Regions from separate parts of the Bacillus sp. ISL-75 genome, predicted to be linked through region 1. Evidence: riboswitches for the same ligand, from Rfam matches in the RefSeq annotation. Region 1 holds a riboswitch; each other region holds the start of a gene.
The links. A riboswitch is a leader RNA that binds a small molecule or an ion and turns the genes downstream of it on or off. The one in region 1 is predicted to bind thiamine pyrophosphate.
Positions count from the first base shown of each region.

Region 1 (10,592 bases):
AAGGCTGCCAATGTTTGATCGGCAGCTTCAAGATGTTAATTGATAAAACCCTTTTGTGTTTTGATGTAAGACATCTGAAACTTCCGCAGCGGAAAGCTTCTTGAGCAGTGCGATTTTCCTTATGGATTCCTCCATCATATTCGGATGGGTCATTTTCCCTGCAAATAGACCTTCAAATGGCCAAGGACCATCTGTTTCAACCATCATAAGCTCGAGAGGATAGACGCTGACAAGCTGCTGGATTTCTTGTTCATACACCACATCCGGGGTAATAGAAATATGGTAGCCGTTTCTTATCATTCGGTCTATTGTATTCTGATCCCCTTTAAACCAATGAAAATGCGCTTTGGAAACAGAATATTTTTCGAGAAGGTCACAAACGAGAGGCGCATCATCGTAAACAGCATGAAGAACAATCGGTTTGTCCCATATTTTCGCCTTACTTATAAACACTTCTAATACTTCAAAATAAGGAGCAATCGATATCCCCTGCTCTTGCCTTAAGTAGTATGGCAGCCCCACCTCTCCTACAGCAATCATCTCGTCACGGTGGTCGTCCATCCAATTTAGCAGCACGTTTAGCTCGTTTTCAGAAGGCAATGCTTGTTCTGGATGGTAGCCAAATGCAGGTTTTACCTTTTGATATTTTTGTGAAAGCAAAAGGTTTCTTTTACTGGAATCCAAATGAAAGGATACAGAAATCAAGGCTTCGATATGGGCTGAATCCAATACAATCCGTTTGATTTCCTCATCCTGATAGCGATCCAAATGTATATGAGCGTCGATCATGTTCATTTGATTTCACCTACTAATTGGTAATATACATCCCTTTTCCGTTGAATAAAGCTTTCATCTAGTAGAATACCTTCGTGCCGCGGCCTTTCAAATGGAACCTCTATGTTTGAAACGACCTTTGCTTGCTTACCAGACAGCATCATCACTCGATCGGATAGAAACAGTGCTTCCTCAATATGATGAGTAATAAAAAGAATCGTCCTTCGATGTGATTCCCACATTTCCAATAACCATTTCTGCATTTCAAATCGGGTTAGCTCATCTAATGCTGAAAAAGGCTCATCAAGACAGATCACCTCTTGCGGGCTCAATAAGGCACGGATAAAAGCAGCCCGCTGCTTCATTCCTCCAGATAGCATGTGAGGATAGGCGTTTTCATAATCAGAGAGTCCTGCAATCGCCAGCATTTCTCGTGCTGCTTTTACGTCTTTTTTTCCCTGAAGCTCTTGGCCAAGAAGGACATTTTCAAGTATCGTCCTCCACGGGAAAAGAGAAGAAGTTTGAGGCATATAGCTAATAAAACCACGCTTTCCATTAACGCACTGGTTGTCTAATAGGATCTCCCCTTCATCTGGTGAAAGAATTCCTCCTATTAAATTGAAAATGGTGCTTTTCCCACTACCTGAAGGGCCAATAATAGAAACAAATTCATCTTTATTAATGGAAAAATCAAGGTCATTCAGTACTTCATTTTGCCCGAAACGTTTCGAAACGTTTTGAAAACGAAGATAGCTCATTTTTTCTCATCCCCTTTCTGCTGCCATCGAACCACTCTTCGCTCCATAAAAACGATTAAAAAGAAAAATAAGAGGCTTAAGAACATGATGGTAAAAATGGCAACGAACACCCGGTCCGTTCGAAAAGACGACGATGCGAATGTCATAAAGACACCAATCCCCTGCTTAGCACCAAGCCATTCAGAAATAACGGCACCCATTACACTATACGTGGCAGAAACCTTAAAGCCTGAAAAAATCGAGGGCAACGAAAACGGCAGCTCCAATTTCCAAAAAAGCTGTGTTTTGGATGCACCTGCCATCCTCATATAATGCTTCAACTCTGAAGGGGTTTGGCTAAATCCATCTAAGGCGGCCACTGTAATGGGAAAGAAACAAACAAGGGTGATGACAATCATTTTGGGCAATAAGCCAAACCCAAACCAAATCACCAACAGTGGAGCCAGAACGATAATGGGAACATTTTGCGATAAAATCAATAATGGATAGAAAGAATCCCTTAAAACAGGCACCAGATGGAATAAAACGGCGACCGCCAGTCCAATGAATGCTCCAACTACAAATCCAAATAGTGAAATTTTAACCGTTGAAAACACATCTGGATAAAAATCACGCCAACCGGCAATGGCCTCTGTGAAAATCTTTGATGGCGGCGGAAGAAGCCATTCCGGCACTTCTGCTATTTTAACGACAATCTCCCAAATGACAAACAAAAGGAGGAGAACCAAAATCGGTCTCCACCCTTTTACAAGATTCTTCCTCATGATCGATATTTCTCCGTTAAGTCATCCATGGAAATACCTGTTGGCTGATAAAGGATTTTTACTTGAGAAATGACATTTTTGCTTCCCATTTCAATCATTCGTTCATTCATTTTTGAAATCACAGTAAATAATTCGTGCAGTTCGCCTTCCATGGTTGTTTCTAACGGGTGTACCTCATATTTCACACCAGATTCAGCAATGACTTTAATGGCTTCATCAACGTATGGAATGACGTCTTCTCCATCCTTTGTTTTCGGTATGATTTGAATGCTGATTAATGAATTCGCCATGTTTTACTACCCCCTAGTATTTTGGTAAAAATTCATTTGTAAATGCTTTTTTCGCATCTAGTTTCTTGTCGAGAAGCTTATTATCATACATCCATTGGGCATAATTTTCCCAAACCTCTTGCTTTTGAATTCCCCATTCCTTTGCATCATCCTGATATTTTGGAGACAACCATTCTTGACTCTTCTTTACAAGCTTTGGATCTAAATCCGGTGCTGCTTTAATCAGGATATCTGCCGCTTGATCAGGGTTTTTAATGGCAAATTCATACCCCTTGGCAGCGGCATTTACGAACGCCTTAACCGTTTCAGGGTCCTCTTTGATCATTTTCTCGTTTGTTTCTAAAACAGGTGTATAGTAGTCCAGTTTGTCAGAGTAATCTGTTAAGTAAACCATATTAATTTTTTCATTACGAAGCTCTGCTTCTACACCAGTCCACCCATAGTAAATCCAAGCGAAATCGATGTCTCGTTTCACAGCCGTAAAAAAGTCCGTATCACCCATGTTCACGATTTTCACCTTATTGGCATCGGCGTTTTCCTTTTTCATGAGAGAAGTGATGACAGATTTTTCGACTGGCGAGCCCCATCCACCATATGTTTTTCCTTGAAAATCTTTCGGAGATTGAATCTGTTTGCCAGCTGGTGAAGCGAATCCTGATGTATTGTGTTGAATCACTGCAGCGATCGATACGAGTGGTACCCCTTGAATACGTGCCTGGGTAATCGCTTCTTGGTAGCCAACACCAAACTGCGCCTTGCCAGAAGCTACAAGTTGGTCAGCACCGGTCTCACCCGGCATGATAATATCCACATCCAAGCCTTCTTTTTTAAAGAATCCTTTTTCTTTTGCTACATATAATCCAGTATGATTGGTATTTGGCGTCCAATCCAGTACAATCGAGACCTTTTTAAGCGGCTGTTTTTTTTCTTTTGCGTTTTCTGTTTCTTTTTTGCTGCTGCATCCAGTCACTAAAAGGACTGAAAGGACTAGTACTAGCCATTTCTTCATGTAGAATCCCCCATATGTAAAATAAAATCGAAAGTGAAACAAATGAAAGAGAGTGAAACCTAAGTGTTGGTTAGAAGGCAAAAACTTGCTTAAACAAAATAAAGCACCCAGGTAAAGAAACCTGAGTGCATATCAGCAAACAATTAATTGTTTAAGAATATGTTCCCTCCGCCGGTATCAACCAGATCAGGTTCCAAGGGTCATCGTCTCACGGACTAAATCTCAACCGGCACCACCGGTTCCCCCACATTACTCGTATTCCACTTCATATCCTACTATTATATCAGTCAAGGCAGACAATGCCAACTGCTTTTATCTATTTATGCTTGTTAACAAATACTTCCTATCATGAAACATCCAGTTCTCATCTTCTGTTGGCACGTAAACAGAGGTTAATTCACCTGCACGAAATAACTTTGCTAGTTAACCTACGGTGTTACGAGTAAGGAGCTAGTTTCGTTCATGATAACTTATACGAACAGGGGCATTATTTGAGGATCCGTCTATATCCAATCATTTCAACTAATACAAAAAAGATGCCCCACCCCAATGGAACATCTTTTTCTATTGAACGTTATCCTATTTTCTCATCTGTCCCTGTTTCTCCAGAAGTCACATCCTCAATTAAAACAAACTCCTCCGACATTGGACGAAGTTTCTTGGATCCTACTAAGAAATAGTAGACAATCGCCACACCAAAAATCGTCAGAATCACACCCGCCAAAGGCAGCTCCACTCCAAACAATGGAAGAGTTGTCGTTAACACACTGTATTTTACCACGCAGAAGAAAGAGAAAACACCCAATACTAATGCAATCGCCGGTACCACAGGATAGCTTACCTTAAATGGTCTTTCCAAATTCGGCTCCTTTTTCCGCAGCACAAACAACGAAACCATACTTAAGCAGTACATCGTAATCGCACCAAAAACGGATAGGATAATCAATGCATTTGCAAAGTTTGCTGAGCCTGCTGCGATCACTCCAATCGCTCCTGGAACAATCAAGCCCCAATGCGGCACCCCGCGTTTCGAAAGATTAGACAAAAACTTAGGCAGGTATCCTGCACGAGCCAGGGCAAACGTTTGACGGGAATAACCAATAATAATACCGTGCAAGCTGGCAATTAAACCAAATAAACCGATAATGGCAACTGATTTTGGAATAAAGCTGCCTTCTCCATAAATACTTTCCAATGCCTGTGGAAGTGGATAATCCGCCGGTTTACCGGTACCGCCGCCAAGTCCTGCCGTTACGACTAAGGTTAAAATCGTTGCCACACCAAGCGTTAAAATACCGGAAATAAAGCCTTTTGGAATATCCTTCTTCGGGTCGCGCACCTCTTCTGCTGCCATCGCTCCCCCTTCAATCGCAAGGAAGAACCAAATGGCAAATGGAATCGCTGCCAAAACACCGGACCAGCCATGACTAAAAGCCATATCATTAAATATATTGGATGATTGAACATGAGGTAAACCGGCCACATAATAAATCGAGAGACCGATCAGTGCCAATACCGTTGCCACTAACTCAATGATAGCGGCACCTTTTACGCCAATTAGGTTGACCAAAATAAATAAAATAAACATTCCGACCGTTGCATAAACGGGATTAATACTTGGGATTAAGAAATTGATATACGCTCCAACAGAAACCGCAATCGCTGGAGGGGCAAATACGAATTCCAGTAAACAGGCTAAACCTGTTATAAAGCCCATAAACGGCCCCATTGCCTTTCGAGCGTAGGCAGACGGTCCGCCGGCATGAGGGATGGAAGTTGAAAGCTCTGAATAACTAAAAATAAAGGTCGTATAAAAGACAATAATAATCAGTGCGGCAATGCCGAGGCCAATGGTGCCGCCTGATTCAAAACCATAGTTCCAGCCAAAATATTGGCCGGATATGACCATCCCTACAGCAATACCCCAGAGATGAATTGGTTTAAGCGCTTTTTGTAAATGGTTGTTTCCCTGCTCCATATACCCTTCCCCTTTCAAAGTTAATCTCCTGGAAATATTAAAGTAAAACCATATCCCATACACGACTATTTCCAAAACTAGGTGTTACTAGTTTAATATAGAATTGTAGAAGGATTCACAGGATATATTATCCAAATATTATCGTGTCTTCAAAATCGACATAACATTCCGAACAGATTGGGCTGATTGATCAAGGGCTGTTTTTTCTTCTGGGGTTAACGCAATTTCAATTACCGTTTCAATCCCATCGCCGCCAAGGACCGTTGGAACCCCTAGATATAAATCCTGATAGCCATATTCCCCTTCCAGATAGGCAATACATGGCAAGATTCGTTTTTTGTCTTTTAATATGGCTTCAGCCATTTGGACCATCGAAGCTGCCGGGGCGTAGTAGGCACTGCCTTGACCTAGCAAACTGACAATCTCGCCGCCGCCTTTACGCGTTCTTTCCACAATCGCTTCAATTCGGTGAGGCGGGAGAATTTTATCAAGCGGGATTCCGCCGGCATAAGAGAATCGAACCAATGGGACCATATCATCACCATGCCCGCCAAGGACAAAACCCGAAATATCTTCCACTGACACATTCAATTCCTGTGCAACAAAAGTGTTGAAACGCGCAGTATCTAAGACTCCGGACTGACCGATAATCCTATTTTTAGGAAACCCTGTTGTTTTATAGCAAACATAGGTCATCGCATCAACAGGATTACTTAAAACGATAATGTAGCTATTCGGCGCATATTTTTTAATATTTTCAGAGACTTGCTCGATAATTTTTGCATTGGTAGAAACCAAATCATCCCGGCTCATCCCTGGTTTCCGCGGCAGCCCTGCAGTGATTAACACCAAATCAGCATCCTGTATATCCGCATAATCTGAGGTACCCGTTATATTTGCATTAAAGCCTTGGACAGGGCTTGCTTCTAGCATATCCAGTGCCTTCCCTTTGGTCGGATCGTTTTGAGACGGGATATCAACCAGAATGACATCTCCTAATTCTTTTTGCGCAATCATCAGCGCCGCTGTTGCACCAGTAAATCCTGCACCAATCACTGCAATTTTTTTACGTTTGAAAACCATATTTCTTCCTCCATTCTTTTAAAAATTATTCTGTTTGTGCTGGAGGCTCATCTTGTTTTGCCCTTTGACCTCTTTTTGCAGGTTTTGGTTTCTCCTCGCCCTTTTTCGGCGTCTGTGCCAACATTTGCCCTACTTCCTCATCCGGACGCGGGATCACATGTGCGGTTACCAGCACCCCGACACTTTGAGCAGCATACTTGCCAGCATCGACCGCTGCCTGGACAGCCCCGACATCTCCTTCTACTAAAATCGAAACGAGTCCGGCGTCCACTTTTTCTTTTTTAACTAAACGTACATCCGCTGCTTTAACCATTGCATCTGCGGCAACGATCGAGGCAATCAGCCCTCTAGTTTCAATCATTCCTAAGGCTTTTGACATCATTTAAGCACCTCCTTCTACATCAATAGAATCGATAATTCCGATAATGACAGCATCAATCGGCATTCTATGGTCACCGATAATATTTGCCGCCGCACTTCCCGTTGTAACCATCACTTTATCTCCGACTCCTGCACCAATCCGATCCACCGCAATAAACGGTGAAAGGATAGGCGCCCCGGATGGAAGCTCCGGCTGGACAAATAAATATTTTAATCCTATTAGATTCTCTTCCTTCCTTGTCGCCCATACATTTCCTATCACCGTTCCAACTAACAAAAAATCATCCCCTTAAACTAATCCATAACCTGGATGCTTTTTTTCAACTCTCTTGCAGCATCTCGTGCCAATGGAGTCACGATTGTGCCTTTTCGAACCAATATCATCTCGTACTGACATGCCTGCACATCTCTTTTGGTTAAGAGATTTTTTTGAAAATGAACTTCTTTTGGTTCGTTTTGTTCAAGTGATACCTGATTGGTCACAGGCTGGGGTTTTACGAAAGGCTCCCCATCCTTAACAATGAATCCAGCCTGACCGCTTGTAATGAACCCGGCATTAGCTTCATCGGTATCGATATGCATCTCAAGCTGATATCTCGGTGAAACCCTTATAAGTACTTTTTCAAACGAAACCGGGCGTTCCCCTTCTGTTCGGATTCGTACATACTCGCCGTTTTCAACGCCAAAATAAGCGGCATCCTCAGGGTGCATATGAATATGAGCCTGGGCAATGATCAGTCCTTCATTTTTGAAAATACTTCCTTTGGGCCCTGCCAGAGTAATCGGTGCAGAACCAGCAATATTGCCAGATTCCCTTAGCGGCGGTTTCAACCCAAGCTTTACTGCATCTGTTCTGCTGACTTCCACTTGTGTTAAAGAACGAGCCGGACCGAGGATTCGCACTTTTTCAATGCTTCCTCTTGGTCCGACAATGAACACCGTTTCATTAGCCGCAAATTGACCGGGCTGAGACAAGTCCGCTTTTTTCGTTAACTCATACCCTTTGCCAAAAAGCGTTTCTAAATCAGCTTGACTTAAGTGGCAATGGTGTGCAGAGACAGCCATCGGGATTGTATTGGGTCTGAAGTCCTTTTTTACCAATTGCTGAATCACTTCTTCAACAACCATTCGAATGGCTAGTTCATTCATCTTATTGGCTCCTTACTTCTTACACTTCCACTTCTAATTTTGGTAAAATGCTCTCCAATTCGTTGTGCGGACGTGGGATGACATGAACAGATAATAGTTCACCAACACGTTCTGCTGCTGCCGCACCTGCTTCAGTTGCTGCTTTAACCGCACCTACATCTCCGCGGACAAGAACCGTTACAAGCCCGCCGCCAACATGTACTTTACCGACTAAATGTACGTTTGCTGCCTTTACCATTGCATCTGCTGCTTCTACGGATGCTACCAAACCTTTTGTTTCCACCATTCCTAATGCTGTTAATTCTCTAGCCATTGTAAATTCCTCCTATTAATTCATTTGATATTTTTTTAATACTTGATTTACCAATTCAGAAATGACCTGCGAATCTAGCTGGCCCGATACATTCACATTGCTTAAAACCTGATTCACAATCTCGTCTACATAGTTGCTGGCACCCCATTGTGGAGCAGGACTTTTGCTGGATGGTTTTGGAACGTTAACCTCTTTTGTTCCATAGGCCATTCTTTTGATATTGATTAAATGGCGGGCCGTTAGATTGTCTGAAGTAATATTACCGCCAAATGATCCACAGCCAAGTGTCAGCGATGGCATCAATTCCGTTGTGGCTCCAACCGCACCAATGGAAGAAAGAGTATTCACCATCAGTCGTGATACTGGCATGAATAGCGCAAATTCACGGGCTACATTGTCATCATTGGTGTGAAGGGATAAGCTATGTCCCATCCCGCCTAAATTTAAGATTTTCACACACAGCTCTTTTGCACTTTCATAGCTTTCAGCTGTATAAATCGGAAAGATCGGCGAAAGTTTTTCAATGGAAAAAGGAACGTCCTTCCCTATCCGCGTTTCTTCCGCAATTAAAATCGTTGTGTCGGCTGGAACGGAAATACCCGCCAATTCCGCAATCTTGACAGCACTTTGACCAACAATTGCCGGATTCAGCTTTCCTGGCAATGGTGAAATCACCTTTTCTAGAAGTGATTTCTCCTGCTCATTTAAGAAATAGGCACCATTATTTTTAAGCTCCCTTACGGCCATTTCTTTGACATTCTGGTCAACCACAATGGCTTGTTCCGTTGCACAAATCGTGCCGTTATCAAACGTTTTGCTTTGAACAATCATTTTGACCGCTTTTTCGATATTGGCGGTTTTTTCGATATAGACGGGCACGTTTCCAGGACCGACACCATATGCAGGCTTACCTGAACTGTAGGCAGCACGGACTAAATCTTTTCCGCCAGTTGCTAAAATCAAATTAATATCACGATGGTGCATTAATTCAGTGGTTGCTGCCATTGTTGGTTTTGAGATCCAGCCAATAATTCCGTCCGGCGCTCCCGCATCAACGGCTGCCTCCAAACAAATCTTTAAAGCGGCGACTGAGCATTTCACTGCCCGTGGGTGCGGACTAAATACGATTCCATTTCTTGTTTTTAGTGCGATTAATGCTTTAAAAATCGCACTCGAAGTTGGATTTGTCGTTGGAATGATCCCGGCAATCACCCCAAAAGGTGAGGCGACTTCGACTATTTTCTTTGTACGGTCCTCGTTAATGATTCCAACTGTCTTCTCGTTTTTAATAGATTCATAGACAGTATGTGAACCGACGTCATTTTTCATTTTTTTATGTTCGACTACACCCATTCCGGTTTCTTCGACCGCCATCTGGGCTAATTCAAGTGATTTGGCAGCAGCCGCTTCGGCAGCCCGTTTCACAATTTTGTCGACTTGTTCTTGGGAAAACGCCAAGTACTTTTGCTGTGCTTCTTTAGCTTTCTGAACTGCATCCCGCATTTCCTGAATGGATTGTAAATCTAAATCAAATGGCAACAGGGACACTCCTTTCTCTCTTGTTTTTTGTGTAAATAATTACACGTATGCAGCATTATCCGCCAATTAAATAGGAATCTAATACTGTCGTGGATTTCTCGCAATCTCGATAATCACAGCACGAAAAGCATCCGCTGCCGCCTGGCATGCCGATTGCGACCCAGTCAATAGCCCACCTCCAAAGTTTGTTTCCGAAGGCGGTCCAAAAAACTTAACCAGCTCTACATCCGCAGCCTTTAACGCCGAATCCATTCCATACACCGCTTCAAGCGGCGGAGCAATCAAATAGGCTAGTGCTTCTCCTTGATTAATCCCTGCCTCAGCTGATAGATAAGAACCGGTTCTTGCCACGACATGGGCATACAATGCATGGCTTTTTTCCTCATTGATTGCCTCAAAATACGCTTCATTTTCTGCGGTTTGAATCACCGCATCTATCCCGCTTTTCACTTCATCTGGACTTGGACCGGCCAACACGCCGATCATTTCACCAGACAATGGCCCTGATGCATGCGCAGAACCTGCGTAGAAGGACTTTGCATAGACAACATCAA
Region 1 covers NZ_JAGGQX010000038.1:214,642-225,233, forward strand. The annotation lists gene J7E63_RS16915 (TatD family hydrolase) at 28-795, opposite strand; gene J7E63_RS16920 (ABC transporter ATP-binding protein) at 792-1,532, opposite strand; gene J7E63_RS16925 (ABC transporter permease) at 1,529-2,296, opposite strand; gene J7E63_RS16930 (thiamine-binding protein) at 2,293-2,586, opposite strand; gene J7E63_RS16935 (ABC transporter substrate-binding protein) at 2,600-3,595, opposite strand; TPP riboswitch at 3,742-3,851, opposite strand; gene eat (ethanolamine permease) at 4,170-5,573, opposite strand; gene mdh (malate dehydrogenase) at 5,712-6,656, opposite strand; gene J7E63_RS16950 (BMC domain-containing protein) at 6,682-7,035, opposite strand; gene J7E63_RS16955 (EutN/CcmL family microcompartment protein) at 7,039-7,314, opposite strand; partial or broken gene pduL (phosphate propanoyltransferase) at 7,557-8,186, opposite strand; gene J7E63_RS16965 (BMC domain-containing protein) at 8,206-8,499, opposite strand; gene J7E63_RS16970 (aldehyde dehydrogenase family protein) at 8,515-10,038, opposite strand; gene eutL (ethanolamine utilization microcompartment protein EutL) at 10,117-10,592, opposite strand, start outside.

Region 2 (10,592 bases), on a different contig from region 1:
CATTTTCCTCAATAAAAAAATTGTATCCTATTCCACTCCATCGACGATGATCCCGATGAAACCTATGCGTCTTTTTAATATCCCAACCTATTTCTTCTGTATGGTGTACAATGATGTACATGACATCTTTTAAAGCAATAAGCGGTTCTTTAAACGATAAATTAATATCTTTAATCATTCCCGGTTCTACTTTCATGTAGACTTCTCCTCATCACATAAGCTTAATCAAGATCCCCGTCTTATCATCTGAACGAAGATTATTCCTTTTCTCATATTGTTCTAGGACACTAGAATATACTTGTAAACCGATTGTATGTATCTTTTTAAATGTTTCTTCAATTGAATAGTTTGGATGAAAAAGGCCATCTGTTATCATTAATAATGTTTTGATTTCACTGATATTTACTTGACCATGCTGAATAAAATTAAAAACTTCTTTTTTTCCATTAGCTACAGAGTAACCATATTCCTTATTAGCTAATGAACGATTAAAGATAAGCTGTTGAGTACGATCCTGATAATACTCCTCAACTGGAATTATAAGTCCCTGCTTTCTTAGTTCCTCACGCCATGCTTTCGCTCTATAACTTATACCTTTTACGGTATCCCTTGTTAAGGCTTTTATGGTTCCGTTTTGATACTCAGCAATGATCATACAATCACCAAGCTGAGCATAAGAAATCTTTCCGTCTTTTTCAATCTTTATAATTGCAGCACATGTTGACCAAAGATTTTCATATTTTTCCTGATTCACCTTGTATTTTTTCATGTGTGCTCTCAACATTCTATTAGCAGCCATGATTCCTTCAACTAATGAAAGGTTCGTTCGGTAGAGTCTAAAGAAATAATCTTTAAATATATTTGATGCTAAATATGCACCGTTCATTCCGTTTTCATCTATGAATGGCAATAATGGAGTTGCCCCATCAAAAACCCCATAGACATTTATCTTTTCATTTAATACGATTGAATCTTCACTTACACTTTTATGAGGGGCAGCACATAAAAAAGACTCAACTTTCATTGGTTGTCCACCTTCTTTTTTTCAAAATCAACAGAAAATCGATTAATTATATAAAGTCATTCTATGATTTAATGAGAAAATTTATTGTTTTTAATTTTCTGTTTCTTTAAATAATAAAAAGGCAGTTGAAAGTTCGATTCAATTGAACTTTCAACTGCCTTTTATAAATATTGGACTTTTTCAGTGTTCTCGTTGAATACAGAAATCATCTTCTCCATGTGGCATAACCTTTTTTAGAATTCCCCTTACACCGGGTACACTTTATATATATGCTGACTTTCTCTTAAAATTTCATTTTAGTTTTTCTTCGCAAATCCTAGATTAGCTTTAGTCCACTTACAAAGATCAATACAGCAACAACCGTTCTTAATGGTCTTGTCGGGACCTTAGCAGAAATGCTGCTGCCGATTAATACGCCTGGAATGGAGCCAATGAGTAAATTACCAACTAGCATATAGTTAACATTTCCATAACCAATATGAAGCAATCCTGCAACGGTTACCAAAAGAAACGCATGAGTAATATCAGTACCAACCATCTCTGAAGTCTTCATTTGATACAGATAAATCATTGCCACAGCGAATAATGAACCTGAGCCTAGAGAAGTTAATCCGACAATAAACCCAAAAAGGCAGCCAATTAAAATGGTTAGCATTTTCTTTTCTTTCAAAGGTTTTAATTGCCAACGATTCGGTCTTAATTTTTTCTCCACAAAGGTTCTGATAATGATAGCTAGTGAAACAGCTATCAGGATGTATCCGAGGGAATGCCTAATAATCTGTTCTTGATTATGGTAATAAGCTTCAAAATAATGAAGGGAACCAATCGCTACCACCGCACTAGGAATACTTCCTATCGCTAATAACTTAACCATCTGTAAATTGACTGTTTTTTGTCTCCAATGTTGAAAAAGTCCGAAGAATTTCGTAATTGAGTTATATACAAGGTCTGTACCAACAGCAATTGAAGGATTAACCCCTATTAGAATTAATACGGGGGTTAGCAGTGCTGCTCCTCCTACACCAGTTAACCCTACCAAAAAACCTACAAGTAAACCCATCAATGTAATCCCTATACTCATATGCTCACGCCCAATCAATTCCAAGTATTTATATAGGGATTATATACATTTATATGAATCTTGTAAATAACTAAATATTTATTAGATCTGAGAGTTTGTTACCGGTTATTTCAAAAGCATATTTTATTTCAATAGAAATGATCCCTCCATCTTTGTTGAAAAGAGATTCGGCGTTGGCTGGACCCTTAATTTTGGCAACTCTATCGGTTAGTTCATCGTCTTAGTACCATTAGTAACAATCATAGTGTTTCGTTTTTTATAAGGATAAATTACTTAGAAATAAAAAAAGTCACATCCGTTATTGGAGGTGACTTTTAGCGATTTTGTTTTGCCCTATGTAATAGCCCACACAATTTCACTAGTTATGGCTGCTGCGTTCCCGCCCTGACCCGTTTCCTAGCGTCTTTGTTGGACTATGACTCCGCAGGTAGGACTCGAACCTACGACCGATCGGTTAACAGCCGATAGCTCTACCACTGAGCTACTGCGGAAAAATACTAACTTCCTATTTACATGATCATCGGATGATGAATCTAATTCAAGATGTTTTTTGTTGCTTAGTGGAAATGACGGGAGTTGAACCCGTGTGCAAAGATATTGGCACTTATACTTCTACGAGTGTAGTCAGTAGAATTGATTTCACTTACTTCGTTAGCCTACTGACAGGCATTGAAGCAGCTAGTCTGGTTAGTCTCTTCCTTCATCCTCAGACGTTGGAATTCGGCGTAGTCCACTTAACATGAGTCCCTTACCCTACCACATGGACGATGGAGAGAGGAACCGCTATCGTCTGTTATTAGGCAGCGAAAGCGAAGTTGTTGTTTTGTTTGCCAGTTATTAGGCTTTATCGTTTTAACGAGGACGATTCCCTCGACTCGCCATATAAGCTCAAACTATCCCTGTCGATACTATGACATCCCCATAATATAATGGCAGAGAAGAAGGGATTTGAACCCTCGCGCCGGTTACCCGACCTACACCCTTAGCAGGGGCGCCTCTTCAGCCACTTGAGTACTTCTCTGTAATAAAAGCTTACGCGTTAGTTCCGTTAAGAACTTACAAGAGAAATATATCATGTCTACCAAATGGATGATAGCTGTAAAATTTGGTAGTTCAAAAGTCCCGGTTATATCATTAAAACTTTATGGTTAACTTATATTAGAATATTTGCATTAAAACAAATAAGGCCTCTCTTATGATTGGATGAGGCCGCAAGTTCATTTGGTTTAAAATTCTTCGTATTCTGCAGGATCTTGGTTGTTGATTCTGCCGTCAGAGCGAGTTAATCCTGATATGATACTCATTTCTATTTCATCTAGGGAGAAGTCAAAAATAGATATATTTTCAAGCTGCCTTGCAGGAGATGATGATTTAGGAATGGCAATCGCCCCAAGTTGATAGTGCCAACGTAAAATAATTTGTGAAATAGACTTGTTATGATGATCGGCAATCTGTTGAATGGCATCATTTTGTAAAACTTTATTTGCTCGAGCTATTGGGCTCCAGGATTCCGTTGCAATGTTATTTTCTTCATGCCATTTTCTTTGTGGTGCTTGATTGAATAATGGGTGTAATTCGATTTGGTTAAGGCTAGGTTTCACACCTGTTTCTTTTTCTAAACGCTCTATATGTTCAGGTAAGAAATTACAGACGCCGATCGAACGAATAAGCCCCCATTTTTTAGCATCAATTAATGCTTCCCAAGCTTCCACGTATATGTCCTGTTTAGGATTTGGCCAATGAATGAGATATAAATCATAATAATCTAGATTTGCCCGAAATAACGATTCTTGAATGGTCGCAACCGCCCTGCCATAGGTTTGATAGCGACCGGGCAATTTCGATGTAATTTTTAATTTTTCTCTTGGAACTGAACTGCGTCTAACAGCCTCACCAACCGTGCCTTCGTTTTCATAGTTATAAGCAGAATCTATTAGTCTATACCCCATATCAATTGCGCTTAAGATGGAATGAACACCATCATTCCCTCTTAGCTTATATGTACCCAAACCGATCACTGGCAAAGTAAGCCCATCATTAAGTGTAATTTCTGGAATTGATTTATCCACCACTAATCACTCCTTTCCATAATAATTAAGCATAGCATAATTTTGGTAACATTTCATGGAAAGACTTCATCGCAAGTGGTTGTCATTACCCTAAGTATCGATGGTATAGTGCCTTTGCTTCGGAAATATCCTTGGTTCCGTGGACTAACACCCTTCCGTCTTTAAAAATGACTAATCGGTGCGGATCCACTGTATAAGATAATAGATACGGATTTCGCTGTACTGTTCCCCCTTGATTGGCCAATAATTTTTCTAACGCTACTAAGTCACGCAAGGCGGGAAGCGCAGGACGTATCTGAACAGAATCTCTTCCACAGAGGACAGCTGTCTTGGTTTGATTTTCAAAAGCTAAATAGGGGAAGGATCGTTCTTTCCCACAGGTTGGACAATCTTCTTTTTTCAATTTATCTACCTGGATCGTACTATGTTGATTTTTCCACAAGTCAAAAGACACGAGTTTGTTCCGCAGCGAATCCGCATCCCCGACCAAAATTTTCAAGGCTTCACTTATTTGATACGCAACGACCATGTTCACAGCTGGACTTATAATTCCAGCTGTGTCACAGGTTAATCCGCCTAGCGGAACGGTTTCAAGTAAACAAGAAAGGCAAGGTGTTTTTTCTGGAATAATCGTGTAGGATATTCCGTAGCTTCCCACGCATGCCCCATAAATCCAAGGGATGCCCACCTTTTGTGCTACATCATTCATGATCATTCTTGTTTCGAAATTATCGGTTGCATCAATCATCAGATCCACATTTTGAGCCCAGTCAAGAAGCTCGGTGACGGAGGCATCACCAATGATTGCTTCAATCAGCACCGAAGAGTTAATCGCTGTTAAGCGGTTTTGGGCTGCGATGACTTTGGGAATTCGGTTTTTGGCATCTTCTTCAGCATAGAGCTGCTGTCGCTGTAAATTCGACCATTCGACATAATCACGATCCACAATGGTTAGTTTCCCTACTCCAGCACGGACAAGTGCCTCGGCACTTCCTGAACCGAGTGCTCCCATTCCGATGATGAGTACATGTTTCGTAGAAATTAGCTGCTGCCCGTCTTTCCCAATCGGTGAAAATAGTTCTTGTCGTGAGTAACGATTCACCCGATACTCATTCCTTCCTTGGGACTGCTTGCTGTCGCATATCTCTTTTTCTCGATTCGGCCGGCTTCAAAGCCTAATCGTCCCGCTTCGATCGCTAAACTCATGGCTCGAGCCATTTTGACGGGATCGTTTGCTGCTGAAACAGCCGTATTTAATAACACCCCATCAGCTCCTAATTCCATTGCCAATGCTGCATCAGCTGGGGAGCCAATACCAGCATCCACAATCACAGGTACGACAGCTTGCTCGATAATAAAGCCTAGGTTAACAGGATTGATGATCCCTTGACCGGAACCAATTGGCGAGGCCCCTGGCATGACCGCATGACAGCCCACTTCTTGGAGCTTTCGAGCTAAAACCACGTCATCGGATGTATAGGGGAGGACAATAAATCCTTCTTTCACTAATTCTTCCGTTGCTTTAAGGGTTTCAATCGGGTCAGGAAGCAAGGTATGATCGCAGCCAATCACTTCCACTTTAATCATATCGCATAGTCCTGAAGCTTTCGCTAGTTTTGCGATCCGGACCGCCTCTGCGGCTGTTTTTGCTCCAGCAGTATTAGGCAGAAGCTTATATTTTTGAGTGTCGAGCTGTTCTAAAAAATTGGGCTGGCTTGGTTCAAAAATATTCATACGTCTCACCGCAAACGTGAGGATTTCAGCTTTCGACACTTCCACTGCTGCCTTTTGGATTTCAAAGCTTGGATACTTTCCCGTACCAAGTAACAAACGAGATTGAAAGGATAATGAACCTATTTTTAACATGTCAACCGCCTCCTACAAAATGGACTATTTCGATTCGATCTTTATCTGATATTCTCGTACTTTGGTGCTCTAACCTGGTTAATATTTCACCGTTTACTTCCACAACAACGACCTTATCTTGGATGTCATAATGATTGAGAACATCTGAAACAGATACGATATGGTCTGGTAATTGGATCCACTCGCCATTTACTACTACCTCCATGGTTTTCCTCCTAACTAACCGTTTCTTTGTGCCGTTCTAGGTGAAAAGCAGAGAGTAGTTCCTGATCTAGTAATCTACCTGACACTAGGTCCGCAACTAGTTCCCCTGTAATCGGGCTTAATAAAATCCCATTTCGAAAATGGCCTGCTGCCACGAACAACCCACGCCAGCTTGGATGTTCGCCCATATATGGGATTCCATCGCCTGTCTGCGGTCTGACTCCAGCCCATACCCGCTCCCATGCTGCCTCCTTAATCTGTGGAACTAATTGAGTCGCTCTTTCAATCAATGTAGCAATCCCCTCAGGAGTTACCTTAGTATCAAAGGTATTTTCAATCACAGTCGCACCTATATAAATTTCCCCATTTCGTTTGGGTACTAAATAACAACGTTTGTCGGAGAAAATGGTCGCGTTGATGATCGGCTTTTCTGTTCTAATCGAAAAGCATTCTCCTTTAACCGGATACACAGGAATATCGATTCCTGATTCTTGCATTAATTTCGCCGCCCAAGCTCCAGTGGCAACAACCACCTGTTCACAATGGATGACGCCCTTGCTGGTGGTTACCCCTTTAACTTGACCGTTTTCATAGACAAAAGACAGAACCTCCGTCTCTTCATATATTTTGGCACCAAAATGTTCCGCGGACTTTACAAAGGCTTGTGTTAACTTTGCTGGTTGCACATGCCCATCCTGAGGGAGATACATCCCTCCAGCTACACTTGGTGAAAGAGATGGTTCCAGCACACAAACTTCCGTTGCATCGAGCCAGGTTATTGTTGGATCCCATTTTTTTTGGAAGGTGACTTGTTTTTTTACTTCAATCGCTATTTCTTCGGTTTCGGCAATTTTCACCATTCCTTTATTCACATACTCAATATCAATTCCCGTATATTCAAATAACTCACTTGCGAGCGTTGAAAACATCGCTTGACTTTTTAAAGCTAGCTGGAATAAAGGACCGTCTTGTTCAAGCTCTGCTTGTGCTGCTAACATTCCGGCAGCCGCACTGGACGCTTGGCAAGCGACTCGTTCCTTCTCAATTATGACGACTTTTCTTCCCCTTTTTGCGAGCTGATAGGCAATCGAGGACCCGATAATTCCTCCTCCGATAATGGCCACATCAAATGAATTTTCCACTTTGTTCATCTCCATTTAATACATTTAGGTAAGCCTTAACTGCTGCTAATGGATCGTGAGCATCTAAAACTCCTGACATGACTGCGATCCCTTTTGACCCTGCTTGAAGTACCTGCCCCGTATTTTCAGGTGTGATCCCGCCGATGGCTATTACCGGGATGTCTAATTGGGTGAGCCTTGCTAATTCCTCTAGTCCTTTTGGGGTCTTACCCGGTTTTGATTGTGAAGGAAAGACATGGCCATATAGCACGTAATCAGCACCATTCTCTTTTGCTTGTTGTCCTTCCTCGTAGGAGTGGATGGAGTTCCCGAGCAAAAGCTGAGGAAAATTTTCTTTCACAAGCGCTGCATCTAAACTATGGAAGGCTAATTGAACTCCTCTAGCCCTTGTAACGTAGGCAACATCGACTCGGTCATTAATGATAATCTTTGATAGTGGGATGTTTTCATTTGTTAACCGTTGGACGGCTTGGAAAAGTTCCTTGGCTGTTTTTTGTTTTTCCCGCAAATGAATCGCGGTTATATATGGATGAATTTCGCTTACAATTTCACATAACTGTTCGATTGGCATTCTCCCATTGGAGATAATATGTAACTCTTTATCTTTTACACTAGTTGAAATACCCGTTCCCCCTTTTAAGCAGATTCCGAAGTTCGAAGGCCTAAAGTGAAAAACAAAAAACCACTTTCTTTAGGTAAGAAAGTGGTCGAAAATTCGAAATAGAAACATACGTTCTTCAAATATCCCGTTTTCCACTTCCCTACGCTGGTATTACCCAGATCAGGTTCATAGAGTCCCGAAGTAGTACTTCAATCTCAGCCCTTTAAAAAGGCACCTCTAGCGGAATTGCGTCATTTATTTAATTGTCATGTAATGATTTCCCTGCATGGATAATGTTAACACTTCAGGCAGAAATGTCAAATGTTTTTCTTTTTCAAAATTGAACGTGCATACTTGTCTGTTAGATTGCTGAAGTAAATTTACTTTTTATCGCCCCTTCAACTGCTAAATCAATGTCGGCATCATCAAATATATAAATGGTGCATGACCTCCCATCTCCATTGAAACACACTTAAGTGTATCTGCAGATTGTTTCACAAGTACCTTACCTACCTCTGTTGAACCGGTAAAAGTAATTTTTCGAACAGCTTCGCTTGCCATAAAAAAACTAGCTATATTAAGCTAGCTTTTTAACCTCATGGCGTTTTTCTATACGCTTTTCAATTTTTTCGATTGCTTGTTTATCTTTAAGTAATTCTTGCTTATTCTCTTTTATTAACTCTTCAAATGATTTTTTATGCTTACGCATTATAACACTCTTTTCTTTTTTAGATCGGTCTATTATAACATATCTGAATAATAAAACAATTCTGTTAGTTAAAAATAATAGAAAAATTAATTAGAATATTATTTTTCCTAATTAATTACCGACTAGCATAATTATATAAATTAAAGATGAATATATAATACACCCGCAAATTAACCCATAATATTCTACTTTCTTATTGAACAAACCTGCCATTTAACTGATTAAAGACCAAGAAAAATGGACTGTTGAAACAGTCCATCATTGTTCAATTCTTGCGCCCTATTCTTCCTTAAATATATCTTTCATTCCTGTTTATCAATTGCATAAGGAAACGGATGAACATCATTAGAAGGAAGGTGCTTATAAATGTGTATATCCATGTCCATGTATGGTATTTAATTAATTCGGTATATCTTTCAAAAAAAAACTCAATTATCGTTAAAACAGTGGTGTACAAAATACATTGTAGAACAATGTTGAGATATCTTGAACGATAAGTCGTTTGATAAAAGTAAATACAAACAACTGGAAATAGAAGATTTTCATAAAGAAGGCTGGAACTAAAATAGTTACTTAAAAATCTCACTGGATATTCGAGCATTTTCTCTTCTACAACAAGAACACCAAAAAACGTTGAAAAACAAGAGGCCACTGAAAAAATTAAAATCCAATTTTTGATTGGTGGTTTTCTTAAACTAGAAAACAATAGGGTTATCCCGATTATGAGCAGTGACCACAATATTATTCTTTCCATAGATAAAATAGTCCCCTATCTTTACTTTGCTTATCAATGAGTATAACCAAAGTAAAGATAAAAGATTTTATCATTTGCATAAAACCCATTAAAAAAAATGCTTTCCGGAAAAGCGCCCGATTGATGCTTCTACTAATTCTTTAGCAATTCCCTTTACCCAATAAGAATCGTTACTAAGGAAATTATGTATTACTTCAATATCCAAAAAACTTTTATTGGTACTTATAGTAAATCCATCATTGTTTGTCCAATCCAAGCGGTCTACACATCCAGGAAAAATTGAAGCAAGTATAGGAAAAAAGAAACACAGGAACTTGCTGTTATGGTCGATACATTCAGACCTCTGTATTCGTGAAAAAGGCACATGAGTTAGTATGAGCAGCTGGCTATCAAAATAAATTCAATAATAGTTTAATTACTGTAACAATAATTAAAATACAAAACAAAAAGTCTTAATCCCTATAATTGGAGGAATTAAGACTTTTATTTCATTATATACATAAGCAATAGTTTCTTAGACAATTTCTGATAGCTTTTCATTCCCCTGATCAATATATAATTCTTTGACCTTAACTTGTGACGGCAGCAGCGGATGATTGCGTATGATGTTGACAGTTTTTTGTACGCTATCCGTTAAAGTTTTGCCTCCCTGTAGCCATACACTTACCGTACCCTCAGGAAATTCCGGCATGCAATTTTTATAAAGATAATCTAATGTTTGAATCTTGTCCTGTAATTCTTTGTTTTTATATATTTTGTTCAGTATATCCCCAGTATTCTTTTGATAATCATTTGTGGAGACCAAAACGATTTCCTCAACATTATCCTGATACACAGCAATAATGATGTCCCTCATTAAATCGTCGAAGGGGTGTGAAACGACTGGCTGATATGTTTGTAAGATGATCATGTTTTCCGGATTGACATTGGTTTCTTCTTTAATGAATCGTTCTAATTTCTGCTCCATTCCAATCACATATAGTACTTTTTTCTTTTCATCTCTAGACATCAAATTCACCCCATAAATGTTTTGAATTTTGTTCCAAATAAGTTTCCTGACTCTTTCTTATATGAAAAATGCGAGTCCGAACATATCCTTTTGTTTTTAACATAATTTGCTTTGCAGGTCACTGGAAAGCTTA
Region 2 covers NZ_JAGGQX010000072.1:6,636-17,227, forward strand. The annotation lists gene J7E63_RS25990 (peptidoglycan recognition protein family protein) at 1-196, opposite strand, end outside; gene J7E63_RS25995 (protein phosphatase 2C domain-containing protein) at 212-1,024, opposite strand; gene J7E63_RS26000 (sulfite exporter TauE/SafE family protein) at 1,341-2,105, opposite strand; partial or broken gene J7E63_RS29880 (DUF5808 domain-containing protein) at 2,212-2,316, shown strand; RNA gene ffs (signal recognition particle sRNA small type) at 2,440-2,525, opposite strand; tRNA gene J7E63_RS26010 (tRNA-Asn) at 2,525-2,596, opposite strand; RNA gene ssrA (transfer-messenger RNA) at 2,664-3,026, opposite strand; tRNA gene J7E63_RS26020 (tRNA-Ser) at 3,036-3,126, opposite strand; gene J7E63_RS26025 (aldo/keto reductase) at 3,332-4,174, opposite strand; gene J7E63_RS26030 (thiazole biosynthesis adenylyltransferase ThiF) at 4,260-5,276, opposite strand; gene J7E63_RS26035 (thiazole synthase) at 5,273-6,040, opposite strand; gene thiS (sulfur carrier protein ThiS) at 6,042-6,245, opposite strand; gene thiO (glycine oxidase ThiO) at 6,256-7,395, opposite strand; gene tenI (thiazole tautomerase TenI) at 7,370-8,032, opposite strand; TPP riboswitch at 8,128-8,236, opposite strand; partial or broken gene J7E63_RS26055 (aldehyde dehydrogenase family protein) at 8,355-8,563, opposite strand; gene J7E63_RS26060 (FbpB family small basic protein) at 8,565-8,696, opposite strand; gene J7E63_RS29885 (CBO0543 family protein) at 8,986-9,450, opposite strand; gene J7E63_RS26065 (carbonic anhydrase) at 9,965-10,459, opposite strand; gene J7E63_RS26070 (Na-translocating system protein MpsC family protein) at 10,556-10,592, opposite strand, start outside.
Region 2: another riboswitch for thiamine pyrophosphate. It lies ahead of tenI (thiazole tautomerase TenI); the one in region 1 lies ahead of J7E63_RS16935 (ABC transporter substrate-binding protein).

Region 3 (10,592 bases), on a different contig from region 1:
GTTACCGGAATAGTTGCACTCCTATTTTCAGCTAAATCCTCAGCATATACTTGTAGGAGGGTTCCGCCCTTTTGTTTAGGAATCGTGACATTGAAATTCCCTGCAGGATCAGCCACTACACTGCCAAGTAGCGTAGTCCCTTTCATTACATAAACAACAGCATCAGCCTCGGTCATTCCCGTTACGGTTGTATCAAAATCACTACCAGGGTTTATCGGACCGATGACTGGCGGAGTGAAGTCGCCATTTAAATCTTTGGGTATAAATGTATACGTAATATTTGCACCTTTATCGGCTGGTATTGTATATTCTGTTTGGGAATCCAGTTGCTTAACAACAGCCCCGCCGCCATGTAGCTCCGTTCCTGAACCGGTGTATAATTTTGGCTTGATTCCTTCAAAGCCTGGTTCCCCTTTAAAACCATATAATCCGGTCCCCTGTTTTAACAAGAGGGCAGCTCGGAAAGAAGTCATAAAACTCCCAAAGGAAAGAGAAGGATTGATATATTTTTGTACAACAGCTTCCACCGCTCGATAATCATTGTTTGGATCATTTAATAGCTCTTTAAAAATACGATCTCCTTGGTTCGCTTGGATCTTCAAATACTGGGCGAATAAGTAGGATAGAGAATAATTGGCTAATACGTCACCGTAATTTCGTAGTAAGTCTCAATAAATATGTAGTAAGTGTCCGTAATTTCGTCGTAAGTTCCAATAAAGGTGTAATAAGTTGGTCTTTTTCAATAAAGTGGATACTTGTAAATCACTTGGTAACTAAAAAAGTGATTCCTAGGTGCAATTTTTAACACGCCATAACAATCATCTATTTGTGTTATGATGAAAATAAATTTATTTAGGGGGGATGACTGCGATGATCCAATACAAAGAGCTCCACCACGTTAGTCTAACGGTTACTGATTTAGAACGCGCCAAGCATTTTTATAGCAGCATCTTATGTTTAAAAGAAATACAACGTCCTAATTTTGATTTTCCTGGTGCTTGGTACGAAGTTGAGGGACAACAGCTCCATCTAATCGTTCTTCCTACATCACAAACGATTCGCCAAGATAAACGCCTGAGCAGCAGGGAAGGCCATTTTGCACTAAGAGTGCAGGATTACACAGAGACGCTGAATTGGCTGAAAATTAAGGATGTTGAACTGTTAGAGAAACCTAATGGCATGAGCGGTTTTGCGCAAATATTCTGTGCGGACCCTGATGGGAATCTAATTGAACTGAACGTCGATCAAAACGACCTTTAAGAAACCTCGATTTTACAAAGGAACCATGTTAACTGCTGAACTAGAATTTGTGCCCAGCCCCATTATTGTGAACAGCTGCTAATTTTCCTATAGGAAAATTAGTTTTCGCAAAATATTAAAATAAAGTAAAAAAGGAGAAGTGTGTTCTAACACTTCTCCCCTTAACCTCTATATAATCCTCTAAAAACCTATCAATTTTCGACAAACTAAAACTGAGCGTTTACATCATTTTCCTTACCCTTTGTAAAAAAAGTCACTCTTTATTCAGGCAAAGAATCTTAGGGTGTGAAAACTATCCCTCCCAACCATCATGTTTTTTCTAAAATAAGACATCCTAAAAGTAACCAAAGAAAATTTGATGTCCCGAACCTATTATCCTTTTTTGAGTTATGACCAACTTAATATACATAGGGATCGAAAGGAGTTCTATTCGTGAAACTGTATCAAGTAAGAAAAGGACAATTTGTCTACTACTCCAATGAGTTACATAAGGTATATGGGGTAAAACCAATGTATAAAAAATCAGTTCATCTTATCCGGCTGAGGGATTTAACACAGGATTTAACCAATGCAGCGAGCGTGGGAAGATACAAACCCAAGGAACTTGACAGCTTTATTTTTAATCATAAAGCCTATACGCTCAGAAATAATCGAAAAGCTGAAGAAGGAGATTATATTTTAATTCACAATCCAATGCCCGATTCCCTGGATACTTATTCGTTAAATGAAATTGAAGTGGTTGAAACCGTTGATAAACAAGGGGTCATCACAAGTAATTCTCACGGAATTAAGCATAATGAGTATTTATTAATGGTACCTGGCCGCGCTAATGACAGCCACCCAATCGATTATCAAGACATTGAAAGTGTTGAAGCAGACAACTTGAAGGAAATGGGGCCCGACACAATGATCCCCACTAGCGGAATATTACCATCTTTAGGGGACATATTCAAAAAGAGAGATAGTGATGCATTGTTTGAAGCGATGGTAGTCGCAATCAAAGACCAAACTGTTTATCTTGGAGGCGGTCTAGAGATATCCCAGGATGAGTTGATGAACACGGATAAATGGGAATTTCTTTATAATCTCCTCGATAAGTGATTTTCCCTTTTACAATGAAACACGTTCTTACAACATGAAAACCTATTTAACATGCACTCAACTATACTAGGAGGTTTCTATGGATCGCAAAATTTTTCAGGGAAACAGTGTTTTTATTATCTCATTATTACTTACCCTCATTTTTATTGTTTGGGGAGTCTTTTTTACAGATAATCTCGCCAAAGTCACCAATACCATTTATAACGGCTCGATTGATTACCTTGGATGGGTTTATCTTGGTGCCACTTTGTTCTTTGTCATCTTTTCAATCTATTTACTGTTCTCTAAATATGGTGATATACGACTGGGCAAGAAAACAGACAAGCCTGATTTTAACACGGCCTCTTGGCTCGCCATGTTGTTTGGAGCGGGGATGGGAATCGGAATTGTCTACTGGAGTGTTGCCGAACCCGTAACCCACTACACCACCCCTCCTTACGGGAAAGCATATACTATAGACGCAGCCAATACAGCAATGAAATATACATTTTTTCATTGGGGCCTCGACCCTTGGGCCATTTACACCGTTATCGGTTTAGCCCTTGCCTTTTTTCAATATAACAAAAGGCTGCCGGCGGCCATCAGTTCGGCCTTCCATCCCATACTGGGCGATAGAATTTACGGACCGATAGGAAAAACAATTGATATCCTGTCAATCTTTGCAACAGTCTTCGGTATTGCAACATCTTTAGGCCTTGGTGCCATGCAGGTTACGGCAGGAATGCATGACATATTTGGTGTCCCCAATGAATTATATGTCCAGCTAATCGTCATTGCTGTCGCAACAGTTCTTTTTATCGTTTCAATCAATACAGGCTTAGAGAAAGGAATCCAATACTTATCAAATGCTGCGATGATCCTATCTTTTGCAATTATGCTGATGATTTTGATTGTCGGTCCAACCTTGACTATTATTAAGGTTCTTTTTAATACGACGGGGCTCTATCTCAGTGACTTTATCCATATGAGTTTAAGGTTAAAACCATTTGGTGAGGGGGAATGGATTGCATCCTGGACGCTTTTTTATTGGGCATGGTGGATTGCTTGGGCACCTTTCGTCGGTATGTTTATTGCACGGGTTTCGAAAGGACGAACAGTTAAGGAGTTTGTAATTGGGGTACTGGTTGTTCCTACCCTCGGAACATGTCTTTGGATGTCGATATTCGGCGGCTCCGCGCTTGAAATTGTTCAAAATACAGGCAACCATGATCTGGCAAAATATATTACCAAAAACGTGTCATTGTCTATCTTTACATTCTTTGACTATCTTCCATTAAGTTCTTTGTTAAGTATTTTGGGGTTTGCTGTCGTAGCCATTTATTATATAACTGTTGCCGATACAGCCACCTTTGTATTGGGGATGCTTAGTGAAGGTGGCACATTAAATCCTTCGAATAAAATTAAAATGACATGGGGTGTCATTCAATCTGCTTTGGCTGCTGTATTACTTTTAGCTGGCGGTTTAAACGTATTGCAAACTGCTTCGATCGCAGCCGCTCTACCTTTTGCCATTATCATGATCGTCATGTGCTTCTCATTACTCAAAGGTTTAAAAGGTGAAGTCGACTTACAAAGAGGTAATAAAAGAAGTGTGCAACATTCTTAAAAGGCTATTAAAACAAAAATCTTCCTGATTGGGTTATGGATCAGGAAGATTTTTTGTTTATGGCTGAGCTGTCACCTAACTCCCACTTCATTTCATAAAAATAATAATCCCCAATACAACAATTACCAAAGAAAGTAAATAGACCCAATCTTTCGATACTATTTTAGTTGTTTGATAATATGTTCTGTCTCTTGTGCCCGTAAATCCACGCGCTTCCATTGCGATCGCCATTCGTTCTGATTTTCTAATTCCTTGAGTAAACAGCGGTAAAGAGTACCTCATAAAAGCTTTCCAACTATTTTTTTGCTTGTAACCTCTGACTTTATGAGCCGTCTTCATTTGGTTTAGTTCAGATTGGAATAGTGGGATAAAGCGGAACCCCGCTAATAGCCCATACGCCCATTTAGGTGAAAGTTTACATTGATGAATTAAACTCATGATGAACAAAGTGATGTCTGTGGTAGAGGTGAATAATAATCCAAACGTAACAAACGCTAACATCCGCAAACCGATTGTTAAGCCATGATTCATGCTCTCTTGCGTAATATGGAACCAGGCCCATTTCCAAATCGTTTCTTCCCCTTCTCCAAACGCGGCCATCATCCAAAATACAAGAATGAAAAAACCTAAATAAGGCAGAAGCCTTTTCAGAAGGTAAGTCATTCTCCATCCGCCTAAAAAAATACCGATCAATACAGCAAGTAACCAGATCAAAAAAGTCACCATTGGATTAGAGATCGCCATTAGAAGAAACATAACGATCATATGAGAAAGCAGTTTACAAGCAGGATTGAGAGTCGCTAGGAATGAATCGTTAGCCTTCATACCAAAACACCCTTCTTTCGTGCATGCATCAACTGGTAATGGAGGGGGGGAATTAACGCACTTTCACAGAAAATATTTGAATCAGAAAATAACCCATAGGGGGTCCCTTGATAAGTTACTTTTCCTTTGTTAAAGAGAATGACCTTATCAGAATAACCATCCACCAAATCCATATCGTGGGTGACCATGACAATCGTTGTTCCCTGGTCCTGCCGCTCCTTTAAGCGTTGAATCAGTTCGTTTGCTGTTTTTTCATCCTGACCGAATGTTGGTTCATCAAGCAATAATAAATCTTGATCAAACAATAACATCGTCGCCACACTTAACCGCCGTTTTTGTCCTAGACTTAGGGTAAATGGATGAGCATTTTGATGCGATTCCAATCCAAACTCCTCTAACAATTGGTTGGTTTTGGTATGAATCAGCTCTTCGGGCCAATTTCGTTGCCGGCCGCCAAAGGCAACTTCCTCAAAGACAGTATCCGTAATGAATTGAAGCTCTGGATTTTGAAAAACAAAGCCTGCTTTTTCATATAATTCTCGTTCGGACCATTTTTTTAGTTCCTTATCTTGAAAGTAAATTTCCCCTTTTTTAATAGGCTCCAATCGGATCAGACTTTTTAAGAAGGTACTTTTCCCGCTTCCATTTTCTCCGACGATGGAAATCCATTCCCCTTTATGAATTTTTATATCAATATCGCTCACGATGGTCTTCTTCCCATAGCCAATTTCAACATGTTCGGTGCGGAGTAAAATCTCGCCATCCTTGAGCGGTTTGGTTTTTTTCAGATTAGCAAGTTTAATAGAAAGAGGATGCGCGTCATTTCGAACCACTTCCTCCCACTTTTCTGGAAACAACTTAGGGCGCCAAATACCCGCTTCTTTCATTTCATTTTTAAAATTCAGGAGCATTTCTTTCGGCTGACCATCTCCGATAATACTCCCATACTCATTCAGGATAATGACTCGATCCATCCATTCGATGCAGCCATCTAGGACATGTTCGACAAATACCATCGTATGGTTTGTCTTTTGGGCTAATTGATTCAATAAAACAAATATCTCATTCCGGCCTGCAGGATCTAGCTGGGCTGTTGGTTCATCAAAGAAGATGACTTCTGGTTCTAATGCCAGTAAACAAGCTAACGCCAATCGTTGTTTCATCCCACCTGAAAGAGTTTCAATGGGTGTTTTCTTATCGACCATCAGCCCTACTTTATCCATCAACTCAGCTATGATGGGGTCCATTTCGTTGCGCGGAATCGATCGGTTTTCGAGACTAAACGCAATTTCTTCATCGACATGAAGCATGCAAAATTGCGAATCAGGATCTTGAAACATCACACCGGCATCTTTCCTGCAGAATACTTCGCCACTTACCTCTGCCTCCAAATGCTCAGGGATAATACCTGAAAGAGCGGAAATCAACGTCGATTTCCCGCTCCCACTAGGCCCTAATATTAATACTTTCTCGCCTTGATTGATGGATAAAGTAATATGACTGAGTATTTTTTCAGAGCGATTATAAAATCGAATCGAAAGATCCTTACATCCCAGAAACATGTCCATCGACGTTTTCCCTTTTCCTTTTTTCCTTCATCAGTTCATATTGTTCTAACACACCTGTTTTTGCAAGTGCATCAACAATGACCTTCGCTAACAGTCCACCGAGAATTATTCCGCTGATAACATGAATTCCTAATGTTGTAAAAAATACTTTCATCGAGTAATAACCTAAACCGTTGGCGATTAAGTTATAAATCATGCTGCCAATCGCAGCAAAAGCCCCTGATAGCATTAAAGTAAATAGGTTATAACGTTTATATCCGAATATTGCGAATGCGATTTCTGCACCAATCCCTTGAAAAACACCTACTAAAAGGGCAGACAAACCAAAATGACTTCCAGTTAATAACTCTACTGCGGCCGCTGCAACCTCTGCAATAAGCGCTGCTCCCGGTTTTTGAATAATATACGCCACTATTGGACTAGCAATCACCCAAATTCCAAACATAAAACCTGCACCCACCGGTCCGACAAGAGCGGAAATGGGAATCCAAAGCGTCGACCATCCTAAATAGATCACTCCACAAGCGACCGCTAGAATCACAGCAAGAACGACTTCTTTCATTTTCCAAGTCATCATTTCACTACCTCCATTTTCACAGGCCATTCTTCAAGTTTATAGGCCATATCCCAAAACATATATTCCAGCTGACAACTGATTAAGAAATGATCCTTCATCTTTTCCTTTTCTCTCTCTGTTGCTGTCTTTGCCCACTCATCAAGACGGGCACAAAATTTCGTGGTAATCGAATCGGTACGATTTCCATAAAAACTGATCCAATCATAAAAGGGATGAGAACGATCAGGATTGACCTCCGTTAATAATCTTTTCCCAATTTCCCAATACGTCCACGGACATGGCAACAACACAGCTAAAATTTCCCCTAATGTACCTTCGTGCGCAACGGTAAGCATATGACGCGTGTAATGAAGAGCCGAGGGAGATAACGGATATCCTTGTAATTCCTCGTAGGGAACACCAGCTACTTGACAAAAGTTATTATGAGGATGGATTTCACTGTTTAAGATAAAAGAAATCTGCGTATTAAACATATCCATTTCTTCACGATTCTCACACTTCGAAACCGCTATACCATAGATGCGAATAAACGAATTCAAATACTCAAAGTCCTGTTTAACATAATGAATCAATTGTTCCTTTTGTAATTCCCCATTAGCTATCCCTTGCACAAAAGGATGTTCAAAAATTGCATCGAAAATAGGATCTGCTTCTTTTCTTAACTCTGCTGAAAAACTCATAAAATTTTGCCCCCTTATTGGTTTTAATGGAAAGACACTAGTAGGGGGCGGCTGAATTTTCAAGCACGAAAAAACCGCCCCAAAAATGGAGCGGCTGAATAATTATATCTATCCATACACGAACTCCACTTTCCTACGCTAGTATGAACTAGATCAGGTTCAAAGGGTCCAAGATAACTCTCGTCTCAGCCAAAAAACGGCTCCCCTAGTGGTCTTCCTATTAATTTAACCTTCACTCTACACTCGATGGTTAATCTTGTCAATCAATTAAAATCTTAATTATAAAAATAAACCAAATGAATTATAGATGCACAGAAACTTGAAGGTATTTCCAATTATTATCCAGAAAATGTCGTAAATTTCTAGAATGATACAGAATCGCTGATAAAACGCTAGAAACGCTGATAAAAGTTCGACTTCCGCTGATAAAATGGCCCAATTCGCTGATATCTCCCAAAAATCCGCTGATAAACTACTCCCCGGAACTAAATTTCCCCACTCAAGCTCCCTCATTTGCCATAAAATAAAGAAAAAAAGGAGAAGTGCGTGAACACTTCTCCCCCTCTAACACCCTATCAATCTATGACAAATTTCGGGGCGTGACAGGCACAAAATTAAGATAACATCAAAAGCAACTTTCCTTCCTTAGCATTCGTTCTTAATCGAATCGTTGCGATAAAAGAGGGCGTTCTTTCTTTTGATGACGCCATGGTTTTACACTCCTTTTTGATTTTCTATTTACTGTTTTACAACATCAAGCGTGGTTCCGCCAACAGTGGAAATAAAATAGCTATTGGTCCATAGAGAAGGAATTCTACTTTTTAACCATGGGAATTCGCTGCATAAGTAACGAGAACTTCTTCCTTTCATCATTCTTATTAGTTTATTAATTCCAAATTGAGGATCACATTCAACAAGTAGATGAACATGATCTGGCATAATTTCCATTTCGATTACTTCAGATTTTGTCTCTTCTGCAACCTCTAATAGAATAGATTTAAGTCTTTCATCTACTCCATCCACCAATACACTTCTTCTATATTTAGGGCACCAAACCACATTGTATTTGCATGAATATACTACATTATTATTACTTTTCTTTTATATTGAATTAGACTTTTCATATCCTTATTATATCAAATATTTCCAACTAATGCCAATTTAAAAGAACACTTGTTCTTAAAAAATATAATAAATAAACAACCTAACCCCATTCATAAATGAAGGGGCTTGCGGTTGTTTGTTTTGGTCAATTCGGATCGTTTCTTCCGGGATTGGCAGTCCGCAATCAGCAATCACGATGGTATCCGTATGACCAAGCCTTGAAAGGACCTCGGAAATGTGACTATTTAATATGCCGTTTTTCTTCATAATTCTTCCTTCCTTTCCCGTAAAAACGTCTGAACCTCTTCCATCGTCGGCATGCCGCCTTGGGCTCCAAGCTTGGTAACCGAAAGGGCCGCAACCGCCGTCGCAAACTGGCAGGCCTCCGCCAAAGACGCCTCTTGACTGATTGAATACGCGAATCCACCATTAAAGGAATCCCCTGCACCCGTCGTATCCACAACATCTACTTTAAAACTAGGAATCTCCACTTTTTCCTCTTGAAAAAAAGTAATCCCCTTTGAACCTCTGGTAATAATACATTTCTTTAGCATCGCTTGCCGCTCTTGCTCCGTCCATTCGACCGAATCAAAGAGTAATTGTTGTTCATACTCATTCGGAGTAAGATAATCGACCTTTTCTAGCAATTCCTCCGAAAGCGGCTGAATCGGTGCAGGATTCAAGACAACCTTTACCTGATGCTTGTGGGCAAGCTCGACTGCTTTTTCGACACTTTCAAGTGGTATTTCGAGCTGCAGCAACAAGATATCACTTTTTGCAATCACTTCCTCAAACGATGCAACAAACGCAGGCGTCACATGATAATTCGCACCTGGAATTACAATAATCTGATTCTCTCCATTCGAGATGGTAATCGCGGCGATTCCTGTCGAGGTATCTGTAACCGGTTCCACATTGTCTACATTGACACCCTGCTCTTTCAAATGCTTCAATAAGTCCTGGCCAAATAAATCCTGGCCGACACAGCCAATCATCGTCACATCCGCGCCTAATCTTGCAGCGGCCACGGCCTGATTAGCGCCCTTTCCTCCAGGAATCGTATGAAAGGATTCCCCCATCAACGTTTCCCCAAGGATCGGTACTCGATGGGTACTCGTCACTAAATCCATATTGATACTGCCGATGACAGTTATTTTTCTATTTTTCAAATGTTATCACTCCTAAGCCCTTGTAGATTGGCCTTTCATTAATGAAACTTCAAACAGATGATCAAGCTTTGGAACGGTCTTTCCTTCAATCAGTTTTAGCAACAGCTCACCGGCTGTAGAGCCCAATTCATAAATTGGCTGAGCCATCGTCGTGATTTCAGGACTGGTTAATTGGCTCAGCTGGATCCCATCAAAACCGATTAACGAGAGATCGTCTGGTACCCGAATCCCCAGCTTTCTGGCCGCCTTTAAGACGCCAACTGCCATATAGTCGTTCCCTGCAAAGATCCCATCAATATCAGGATTCGTAATCAGTAACCTCGTGGCCGCCTCTGTTGTCTGCTCCACATGATAATTTCCATCCACCACTAAATCTGGATGAAACCACGGTTCGTTCTCCACCTCAGCTAAGTAGCCTTTATACCGTTCATCCGCATTACTAATGTCGTGCGGACCGCGAATATGGGCAATCTTTTTGCAGCCAATCTTCTTCAAATACTGAACCGCTTGCCTTGCGCCTTCCAAATTGTTAACGGAAACGGAGGGGAGATCACTACTGATTGGCCTGTCTAACGCCACGATTGGGATGTCTTTATTTTTAATATGCTTAGGCGTCAATGTACTCGTGACAATAATAATTCCATCCACATATTTCTGCTTCATGACATCCAAATACATGATTTCCTTTTCCACTTGCCCATC
Region 3 covers NZ_JAGGQX010000017.1:13,061-23,652, reverse strand. The annotation lists gene J7E63_RS07340 (Ig-like domain-containing protein) at 1-473, opposite strand, end outside; gene J7E63_RS07335 (VOC family protein) at 871-1,260, shown strand; gene J7E63_RS07330 (hypothetical protein) at 1,693-2,361, shown strand; gene J7E63_RS07325 (glycine betaine uptake BCCT transporter) at 2,441-3,967, shown strand; gene J7E63_RS07320 (energy-coupling factor transporter transmembrane component T family protein) at 4,055-4,792, opposite strand; gene J7E63_RS07315 (ABC transporter ATP-binding protein) at 4,789-6,360, opposite strand; gene J7E63_RS07310 (ECF transporter S component) at 6,338-6,934, opposite strand; gene tenA (thiaminase II) at 6,934-7,617, opposite strand; TPP riboswitch at 7,731-7,834, opposite strand; partial or broken gene tnpA (IS200/IS605 family transposase) at 8,356-8,715, opposite strand; partial or broken gene J7E63_RS07295 (RbsD/FucU domain-containing protein) at 8,818-8,988, opposite strand; gene rbsK (ribokinase) at 8,985-9,890, opposite strand; gene J7E63_RS07285 (LacI family DNA-binding transcriptional regulator) at 9,903-10,592, opposite strand, start outside.
Region 3: another riboswitch for thiamine pyrophosphate. It lies ahead of tenA (thiaminase II); the one in region 1 lies ahead of J7E63_RS16935 (ABC transporter substrate-binding protein).